Regions from separate parts of the Streptomyces sp. NPDC046197 genome, predicted to be linked through region 3. Evidence: riboswitches for the same ligand, from Rfam matches in the RefSeq annotation. Region 3 holds a riboswitch; each other region holds the start of a gene.
The links. Region 3 has a riboswitch for cyclic di-AMP ahead of AB0A61_RS18730 (NlpC/P60 family protein). Riboswitches for the same ligand answer to the same signal wherever they lie in the genome.
Positions count from the first base shown of each region.

Region 1: another riboswitch for cyclic di-AMP. It lies ahead of AB0A61_RS03315 (transglycosylase SLT domain-containing protein); the one in region 3 lies ahead of AB0A61_RS18730 (NlpC/P60 family protein).
Region 2: another riboswitch for cyclic di-AMP. It lies ahead of AB0A61_RS07610 (C40 family peptidase); the one in region 3 lies ahead of AB0A61_RS18730 (NlpC/P60 family protein).

Region 1 is NZ_JBEYZY010000002.1:137,050-140,314, reverse strand. Features, by position in the region: gene AB0A61_RS03320 (polyprenyl synthetase family protein) at 1-677, opposite strand, end outside; cyclic di-AMP (ydaO/yuaA leader) riboswitch at 1,567-1,756, shown strand; gene AB0A61_RS03315 (transglycosylase SLT domain-containing protein) at 1,759-2,244, shown strand; gene AB0A61_RS03310 (HAD family hydrolase) at 2,341-3,153, opposite strand.
Region 2 is NZ_JBEYZY010000004.1:118,578-121,842, forward strand. Features, by position in the region: gene AB0A61_RS07600 (helix-turn-helix transcriptional regulator) at 1-200, opposite strand, end outside; gene AB0A61_RS07605 (ATP-binding protein) at 415-873, shown strand; gene AB0A61_RS07610 (C40 family peptidase) at 1,018-1,491, opposite strand; cyclic di-AMP (ydaO/yuaA leader) riboswitch at 1,495-1,708, opposite strand; gene AB0A61_RS07615 (hypothetical protein) at 2,044-2,352, opposite strand; gene AB0A61_RS07620 (ATP-dependent Clp protease proteolytic subunit) at 2,360-2,995, opposite strand; gene AB0A61_RS07625 (ANTAR domain-containing protein) at 3,175-3,265, shown strand, end outside.
Region 3 is NZ_JBEYZY010000012.1:78,949-82,213, forward strand. Features, by position in the region: gene AB0A61_RS18730 (NlpC/P60 family protein) at 1-1,064, opposite strand, end outside; cyclic di-AMP (ydaO/yuaA leader) riboswitch at 1,073-1,245, opposite strand; partial or broken gene AB0A61_RS18735 (pyridoxamine 5'-phosphate oxidase family protein) at 1,398-1,588, shown strand; gene AB0A61_RS18740 (phosphoketolase family protein) at 1,747-3,265, shown strand, end outside.

The DNA of each region.
Region 1 (3,265 bases), on a different contig from region 3:
GCGATGTCCAGCACGTCGTCCGCCAGCTGGAAGGCGACTCCCAGCCGCTCCCCGTACTGGGTGAGCACGTCCACGACCGTCTCGTCGGCGCCGGACATCATCGCCCCGAACCGGCAGGACACGGCCACCAGCGAGCCCGTCTTGCCGCCCAGCACGTCCAGGTAGTGGTCGACCGGGTCCCGCCCGTCCTGCGGCCCCGCCGTCTCCAGAATCTGCCCGGTGACCAGCCGCTCGAACGCCACGGCCTGCACGCGCACCGCCTCCGGGCCGAGGTCGGCGAGGATCTGCGAGGCCCGGGCGAACAGGAAGTCGCCGGTGAGGACCGCGACCGAGTTCCCCCAGCGGGTGTTCGCGCTGGCCACCCCACGCCGCACCGCGGCCTCGTCCATCACGTCGTCGTGGTACAGCGTCGCGAGATGGGTCAGCTCCACCACCACGGCCGACGGTACGATCCCCGGCGCATACGGGTCTCCGAACTGCGCCGCGAGCATCACGAGCAGCGGCCTGAATCGCTTCCCGCCCGCCCGCACGAGGTGCTGGGCGGCCTCCGTGATGAAGGGGACCTCGCTCTTCGTGGCTTCGAGCAACCCTTCCTCGACAGCCGCCAACCCGGCCTGGACATCGGCTTCGAGAGCCTGGTCCCGCACGCTCAGCCCGAACGGCCCGACGACGGTCACGAGGGGTCTCCTGTCTGCTGGTGTCTGCTGGGTACTACACGGTTTGTCGATAGGTCGCTGCCAACACTCAAGTCAGCGTATCCGGTCACGTTTCGATCACCGATAGCGCCCACCCATACAGGCCAGGCGGTATCGGATCACGCCCGGTATGTTTTTGATCAACCAATAAGAACAGATATTTGTCGACTTACCCCTCTTACCTCGTTCATCCGTCTTCGTCACCGGATCGACGCCACTGCGCCACCCTCGCCCACGGACGACATCCGAACGGACCACGGTGGCGCTCACCGCCACGACACGCCGCACGATCCGCGCGCAACCAGCACCCGGCGCCCGGTGCCCGATGCCCGGCAACCGATACTCCGACCCGCCTCCGACCACCGGCTTCGACCACCGGCTTCGACCACCGGTGCCGAAGCTGCGGCGTCGACCTTCGCCGGGACCTCCACCCCCACCCCCTTGAGACATGCCCACCCCGGCGCACCTCCGCCCTCGGCCCTCTGCGCTCGACCCCGGGCCCTCCTCCGAGCGGGCCGGCCCGGCTTCGGTGCGCCTGCACACCCCCGAAAGTGACAGCCCTCACACGCCGCTCCCGGATTGCCCGATTTACCCTTATTGAGGCGCCAATTCCCCTTAGCCGCATATGCACTTCAGCCACCAAACCGTGAATTGGGTCACGTCGGCCCCACGACGCCGCCTCCCCCGCTTATCCCCGTTTCCCCTTTCTCCACACGCCAGTTGACCCTTGACATTCGCAAAGGATCAATCTCCTCATACGCCTCACATCAAGGTCAACTAGGACGATGTGTGAATCGGCTACTTGTTTCGGACATGTGCTCTCGCATACGTTCCCGGCCGTCGGGCGGACGCCGAATCCTGCCGCCGCCCGGGAACCCATCGACCGAACCACGCATGGCAGGAGCGGGGGACCCAGGTAAGTCGCCGGGCCGGCGTCGTACGTAACCGTCGTACGCCGTGCCGGAACGGCTCGGGGTGAAGCCGGTGCCCTCAGGGGCACGGCCGGGCACCTCCCAGCCCGAACCCGACAGCTCACCTCGCAGGCGACGGAGAGGAATCAACCATGCCCGCAAAGGGTCTGCTCCGCCGTTTCCGCACCGCCCGCCCCGCCCGCACCCTGGCCGTCGTCGGCACCGGTGCGGCCGTTCTCGCCCTGCCGCTCGTCGGCGCGACCACCGCCTCCGCGGCCCCCACGACGTCCGTCAAGGCCGTCGCCACGGTCGGGTACCCGAACAACCTCGACGGCTGGATCCGCGCGTCGCTCGCGCTCATGGCGCACAAGGGCATCCCGGGCACGTACAACGGCATCTACCGCAACGTCATGCGCGAGTCGTCGGGCAACCCGCTGGCCATCAACCTGTGGGACTCGAACGCGGCCAAGGGCATCCCGTCCAAGGGTCTGCTCCAGGTCATCGACCCGACGTTCCGGGCGTACCACGTCTCCGGCACGTCCTACGACATCTACGACCCGGTCGCGAACATCACGGCAGCCTGCAACTACGCGGCCGCCCGGTACGGCTCGATAGACAACGTCCACGGCGCGTACTGACATTGAGATCCGGCGGGCGCGCGGCAGCCGTGCGCCCGCTGACGTTCCCTGACGCTCCCCGGCGCTGCCCGAGGGCCCCCTGACACCCTCCGGTGCCTAGTGCCCCGGCAACAGTCGGTCGAGGACGACGGCGATGCCGTCGTCCTCGTTCGACAAGGTGACCTCGTCGGCCACCGCCTTGAGCTCGGGATGCGCGTTCGCCATGGCGACGCCGCGGGCGGCCCACTGGAACATGGGGATGTCGTTCGGCATGTCGCCGAAGGCCAGGGCGTGTTCGCGGCGGAGCCCCAGATGTTCGGCGGCCAGCGCCAGCCCGGTCGCCTTGTTGATGCCGCAGGGCTGGAGCTCGACCGTCCCCGGCCCCGACATGGTGACCGTCGCGAGGGAACCGACCACGCTCCGGGCCGCCGCCGCCAGTTCGTCGTCGGACAGCGTGGGATGGCGCAGCAGCACCTTGCTGATGGGCGCGCACCACAGGTCGTCGCGCCGCTCGACCCGCACCGCGGGCAGGGTCGGGTGCGGCATGAGGTACCCGGGCTCGATGAGCGTCAGCCCGTCCACGCCGTCCTGGTCGACTGCGGCATACACCTGCCCGACCTCGGCCTCGATCTTGCCGAGCGCGGTCTCGGCCAGTTCCCGGTCCAGGGTGACCGACCACAGCAGCCGGTGCACCCCGGCGTCGTAGAGCTGCGCGCCCTGCCCGCACACGGCGAGCCCGGCGGTACCCAGGTCGTCGAGCAGCGGGCGCACCCGCGGCACCGGCCGCCCGGTCACCACCAGATGCCGGGCGCCGGCCGCCGCCACCCGGGCGAGCGCGGCGAGGGACCGGTCGGACAGGGTGTCGTCGCCGCGCAGCAGCGTTCCGTCCAGGTCCGTGGCGATGAGGGCATATGCGAGGGGTGCGGCCATGATCAGAGAATACGGATGAGCCGCCCCACCGACTCGATGCGAATCGGACGACCCAGCCGCTCACTGCCGTCCCGGCCGCAACCCCCAACTCCCCTCGCCGCGTCGGCTCTTC
Region 2 (3,265 bases), on a different contig from region 3:
TCCTCGACCGCGTAGGCGTCCAGGAGTAAGCGCACATCGGCTGGTTTCACGCCGCTGGCGCCGGTCTCGATCCGGCTGACTTTCGACTGGTGCCAACCCACGAGCCGGGCCGCCTCACCACTGGTGAGACCCGCACCGGTGCGCAGCGCGCGCAGTTCGGAGCCGAGTTTCCGGCGGCGCACCGAGGTTCCGTGCTGCATGGGCTTACTCCCTACTCCTTCCGGGCCGCCCAAATACGCTCTGCCGTCGCAGAGTTCACCGCTTCGAGCGACAGATATATGCACATCTTGGTGGATCGCCACCCGTGACAGACGCGGTAATGGCAGTCTGACGACGAAGCACCAGTCCGGGACCGTACTCGAACCATCCGCTCCGTGTCGGACTGCGGTCCCGTGGGAAAGGGACGACGTCGCCATGGCAGACCATCTGGAAGCATCCGTCACTCTGCCGAGCGATCCGGCCTCGGTCGCCGCGGCCCGCGGCTACGTGGTGGGCACCCTGGCGGAGTGGGGCCTGTCGTCGGACACGGACGCCGCCGACACCATCCGGCTCATCGTCTCCGAACTCGCCACCAACGCCGTGCAGCACACCTTCGGGCAGTCACCCACCTTCACGGTGGATCTCGTGCTCGACCGTGACGAACAGCTGCACATCGGGGTCACGGACAGCCATCCGCGGTTCCCGAAACGACTGCCGGCCGCCGTCCAGCAGGACAACGGCCGGGGCATGGTGATCATCCGGTGGCTCACCGCCGAGTGCGGCGGCAGGATGACGGTGCGCCCCACCCGCGAGGGCGGCAAGACCGTCTGCATCGAACTTCCGTGGACGGTGCCGGCCCGGCCGGTCACGGCCGCGGGCCAGCAGGAACCGTAGGGCGCACGTCAGCCCGGAGCCGGGCCGCCCGGCCGCCCACGCATGCGCCGGCGGCGCGGTGGGCGCGTGGGCCGCCGCACGGCGCAGTACGGCAACCCGAGGGCGGTGGCGGCGCGTCAGGACGCCACCACCACCCCCAGGTGGTCAGCTGACCCGGCCGTACCAGACGCTCCTGGTCCAGATCTTCTGCAGCTTCACCACGTCCCCGGTCTTCGGAGCGTGCCAGATCCTGCCGCCACCCGCGTAGATGCCGACGTGGTAGACGTACGAGCCGGAGTGGAAGAACACCAGGTCCCCGGCCTGACGGCTGCTCGCCGAGATGTGACGGGTCTTGTTGTACTGACCGGCCGCCGTACGGGGCAGGGTCTTGCCCGCCTTCTTGAACGAGTACAGCGTGAGCCCGGAGCAGTCGAAACGCCGCGGGCCCGCCGCCCCCCACTGGTAGGGGGAACCCTTCTTGGACGCCGCGATCTGGAGCGCCCTCGTCGCCAGCGTGGCGGCCGAGGCGTCGGACGCGGCGCCCGGGACCACGATCGAGCCACCCACGGCGGCGATGGTCAGGGCCGAGGCCGTACCGGCCCGGGCCATCAGCGACGGGACACGATTGAGCGCAGTCATGCGCAACCCTTCGTCAGCCGCCTGTGAAGGATGACCTGTCGGATTCGGGCTGGCGAAGTTGCCCGGCCGCGTTGCCGCGGCTTCACCCCAAGGGCTGCTCGGCCCGGTCATGGCGTGACCGTTCCGGCGACCCGTCGTGCTTGGGTCCTCCACTCCTGCCGATCCACTCCTGTCGACCGGTCATCCGGGCGGCGGCAGGACTCGGCGTCCGCCCGGACCGCCCCGCCGCTGTGGCGGGGGCTTGTCGTCAGACACGGATCTTCACCTACGCATGTCCGAAAAACCCAACGGAACCGGGGGTTTGTGTTGTTACTCACCACTCACCCGTTCGGGTGGACACCCGCGCCCTCGAACGGCCGTCGCGTCTCCCGACGAGCCCCGGACCAGCGCCGGAACAGCTCATTCCGCCATTTGGCCACGCGCGTTGCGCAACTGGAGCACCCCCGAAAAAGGGTCTGCGTCTACGCCGAAAGGCCGTACGTCATTTGGTCCGTTTCGACGCCGCAGCGGACGCCCTGTCAGCGCCGGGGACGGGGACGCCCGGACGATGCGTCAACTGCCGCCGTCGGGGGGCAATGTGACGCGGCGCGTGCGCCGCTCGCCGTCGAGCACGCGCAGCGCGCGCGCCAGCGTCGCGGCGTGCAGTTCGTTCTCTCCGCGCTGGTGCATCAGCGCGAGCGCCGCGCGCAGCTCGGCCGCCTTGCCGACGAGTGCCTGAGCGGCCCTCAGGCCCCGGTAGGTGTCCTCGTGCCGGGCCGGGTTGATGCGTCCCAGCAGGTCCACCACCTCCAGGTAACGGTCGATCAAGTCGGCCTCGGCGCGGGTCAGCGCCGGCAGCGGCGGCAGTTCCGGAGGCAGCATCGGCGCCTCACCTCGGGTCCGAAGTGGTGCCGGGCGTCCTGCGGCTGGAGACGATCCGGTCCACCAGCCCGTACTCCAGAGCGCCCCGCGCGTCCAGGATGGTCTCCCGCTCCAGGTCGGCCCGCACCTGGTCCCGGGGCCGGCCGGTGTGCCGTACGAGCATCTCCTCCAGGCGGGCCCGCACGCGCACCAGCTCCTCCGCCCTGATGACGAGGTCGGACGCCCGTCCCTCCACGGTCTCGGACAGCGCGGGCTGGTCGAGCAGCACGCGGGCGCCCGGCAGCGCGAACCGCTTGCCCGGCGTACCCGCGGCGAGCAGCACCGCCGCGGAGGCGGCCGCCTGCCCCAGGCAGACCGTCTCCACGTCGCAGCCGACGAACCGCATCGTGTCGTAGATCGCCGCCGTCGCGCTGAAGGAGCCGCCCGGGGAGTTGATGTACAGCGAGATGGTGCGGTCGGGGTCCCGGTGCTCCAGGTGCAGGAACTGCGCCATCACATCGTTCGCCGAGGTGTCGTCGATCCGGGTGCCGAGAAGGACGATCCGCTCCTCCAGCAGCTTCGCGTACGGATCCAGCGTCCGGAAACCGGCGCTCGTGCGCTCGGTGAACTCGGGCAGGACATGGCGGGCGGACGGTCGGGTCATGGCACACCCCTCTGTGCGGCAGGGCCGTCTCCGGCGGACTGACCTTCTGTAAAAAATGTACAGGATGTACGCACCGCTCGGGATGTCGGACCGGCGGCTGTCGGAAATGTCCGGGTCGTGCGCGGCGCACTCCTGGGTGAAGCTGGAGCGACGGCCGCTCGACGACCCACAGGACTGCCATGGCGTTCTTCGCGATTTCCGGACGGCACCCGTTGCAGCTTCTGCCCCTCACCGAACTGGTGGCGGAGCACGAACGGCTGCACGAGGAGC
Region 3 (3,265 bases):
TCCGCGACGGGCGGGGCAGCCGGGGCGGCGAACGACGGTGTGGTGACGGCCTGTTCCGGGGCGGGGGCGATGTCGGCACCCAGGGCCGTGCCGCCCACGTCGACCGGCAGTGCCGGGACGAACTCCGCCGACTGCTGGAGCACTTGTTCCGGTCCCGGGTAAGGGCTCGGCCAGGACTCCTCGGAGGTGGGCCAGGGTGCGGTCGCCGGAGCGGCCGCAGCCGGGACGGGCGCCGCCTGGACGGGCGGCGCGCTGTGCTGGGCGGCGTGCCGGGCCAGCAACTCGCGTGCCTGGGCCACCTTCCGCTGGAGCCGCTCCTTGGAGGACCACCACGCCGGCTGCCGGGGCCGGGCGACCGTGGCCGGCAGGGCCCTGACGGTTTCCAGCTGCGTCTCCGGAGGGGTGGGCAGCGGCACCGACATGGTGCGGGCGGGCAGTTCCGCCGGTGCTCCGGCGGTCGTTTCCGCCGGAGTTGCGATGACGGTCGGTTCCATCGGGGTTACGGCGGGCAGTTCCGGCAGCGCGCGGGCGGGCAACTCCGCCACGGGACCGGCCGTGAGCGCGGCGCCGGGCCCCCCGGTGAGCTCCGGCCGGGCTCCGGTCGTCACCGCGGCATCGGGGCCGGCGGTCAGCTCCAGCAGTGCGGGGAGGTTCGCTTCCCGTCCGAGGCCGGCCGGACCGTCGATCGCGCCTCTTGCCGACGCCGCAGGACGGGAGTTGGCCGGTTTCGGCATGCGATCCGCGGGCAGGGCCGCCGGGACGCTGGGCCCGAACTGCGCGCGTGCCCCGTCGAACCACTGTTTGGCGATACTGTCCAGAAGCGGGTCGGCGTCCCGGGAAGCCCTGCCGGGCGAGGAGTTGGCGCGCGGGCGCCCCGCCCTGCTCATCGCCCGGGTCGCGTTGTAGTTCCCGGTGGAGGTCTCGGCCTGGTCGTAGAGGCTGCTGATTCGCTGCTGAACCTCAGCGCGGCTGGGTCCTCTGTCGTCCGCGGCGGTCGCAACGGCGGGGGTGCGGGTGCCGGGGAGGCTGGTGCCTCCCGGGCGCGAAGGTCGTTCCGGCGCCAAGGAAGACGTACTCCTTCCGTACACCGCCTACCGGGTTAGCTGTCGGGTTCGGGCGGACGGATCCGGAAGGTGTGCCCTACGACCGTTGCCCTGGTGGGCCGTTGGCCGATTCACCCCAATGTCGGTGGGTCCCCGGCTCCGGCTGCCCGTAGGGGCGCACCGGACTCGGCGGAGGTCGCACGATCCGGCGGGTTCGCCGGAGTCGATCGTGCGGCCTGGACGTCAACTTAGCGAACGTGTGTGCCTGGTGTGAAGATTGAAGCGCGAAATGTCCGATACGTATTCGTGACCTTCTTGTACCGGGCCCTTCACGAGGGCGATGTGCCTGCGTCTGCCGGCACGTGCGCGGGGTGGAGCGTCGTCGTCACCGGCCGGGCCGTGGTGGTGTCCCACCCGGGCGAGCACGAGCGGTCGGCGCGGGTCGGCCCGCCCCCTGGGTGCCGTCACCCGAAGAGGTCTTCGTGCGCATCCATCCGGAGCCGGCCACCGGGCGTGAGCTCGTCGGCGGGCGCACGCTGTACGGGTGGACCCGGTGCTGTGAGCCGCGGCCGCGCACGGGCGGCTCGGCCCGGGGGTGTGTCCCGAACGGCCCTGTCGGGTACCCGCCGGGGCGACGGAGGGTGGGTGTCGTGCACGGCACGCAACCCCAGCCGACCGCTGCACCGAACCGGAAGGATGCCCGATGTCCGTCGACACGCAGCAGGCGCCCACCGGACTCACGGACGAGGAACTCGCCACCCTGGACGCCCACTGGCGCGCCGCGAACTATCTCTCCGTGGGTCAGATCTATCTCATGGCCAACCCCCTGCTGACCGAACCGCTGCGCCCTGAGCACGTCAAACCGCGCCTGCTGGGCCACTGGGGCACATCACCCGGCCTGAACCTGGTCCACACCCACCTGAACCGTGTCGTCAAAGCCCGCGACCTGGACGCCCTGTGCGTCTGGGGCCCCGGGCACGGGGGGCCGGCCGTCCTGGCGAACTCCTGGCTGGAGGGGTCGTACACCGAGACCTACCCGGACATCACGCGGGACGCGGCCGGCATGGGCCGGCTCTTCAGGCAGTTCTCCTTTCCCGGCGGGGTGCCCAGCCACGTGGCTCCCGAGACCCCGGGTTCGATCCACGAGGGCGGCGAGCTCGGCTACTCGCTCTCGCACGCCTACGGCGCCGCCCTCGACAACCCGGACCTGCTCGTCGCCTGTGTGATCGGTGACGGCGAGGCGGAGACCGGCCCGCTCGCCGCCTCCTGGCACTCGAACAAGTTCCTCGACCCGGTCCACGACGGCGCGGTCCTGCCGATCCTGCACCTCAACGGCTACAAGATCGCCAACCCGACCGTGCCGGCCCGCCTGCCGGAGGCCGAACTCGACGACCTCCTGAGGGGTTACGGCCACGAGCCGATCCACGTCACGGGCGACGACCCGGCGGCCGTCCACCGCGCGATGGCGCACGCCATGGACACCGCACTGGACCGGATCGCCGCGTTCCAGCGCGCCGCGCGCGGGGGGAGCGGCGGCGACCGGCCCCGCTGGCCGGTGATCGTGCTGCGCACCCCGAAGGGCTGGACCGGGCCGGCCGAGGTCGACGGTCTGCCGGTGGAGGGCACCTGGCGCGCCCACCAGGTCCCGCTGGCCGCCGTCCGGGACAACCCGGAGCACCTGCGGCAGTTGGAACAGTGGATGCGCTCCTACCGGCCCGAGGAGCTGTTCGACGACAACGGCGCCCCGCGCCCCGCCGTACTGGCCTGCATCCCCCCGGGCGTGCGCCGACTGGGCGCCAACCCACACGCCAACGGCGGACTCCTGCTGCGCGAACTGCCCCTGCCGCCCCTGGAGCGCTACGCGGTGGACGTCGACAAGCCCGGCGCGACCCTGCACGAACCGACCCGCGTCCTCGGCGACATGCTCCAGGACGTCATGCGGGCCACCGCCGACCGCCGCGACTTCCGTCTCCTCGGCCCCGACGAGACCGCGTCCAACCGCCTCCAGGCCGTCTACGCGGTCAGCGGCAAGGCGTGGCAGGCGGGCACCCTCCCGGTGGACGAACACCTCGACCGGCACGGCCGGGTGATGGAGATCCTCTCCGAACACACCTGCCAGGGCTGGCTGGAGGGCTATCTCCTGACCGGCCGGCACGGGCTGTTCTCCTGCTACGAGGCCTTCGCCCACATCGTCGACTCGATGGTCAACCAGCACATCAAGT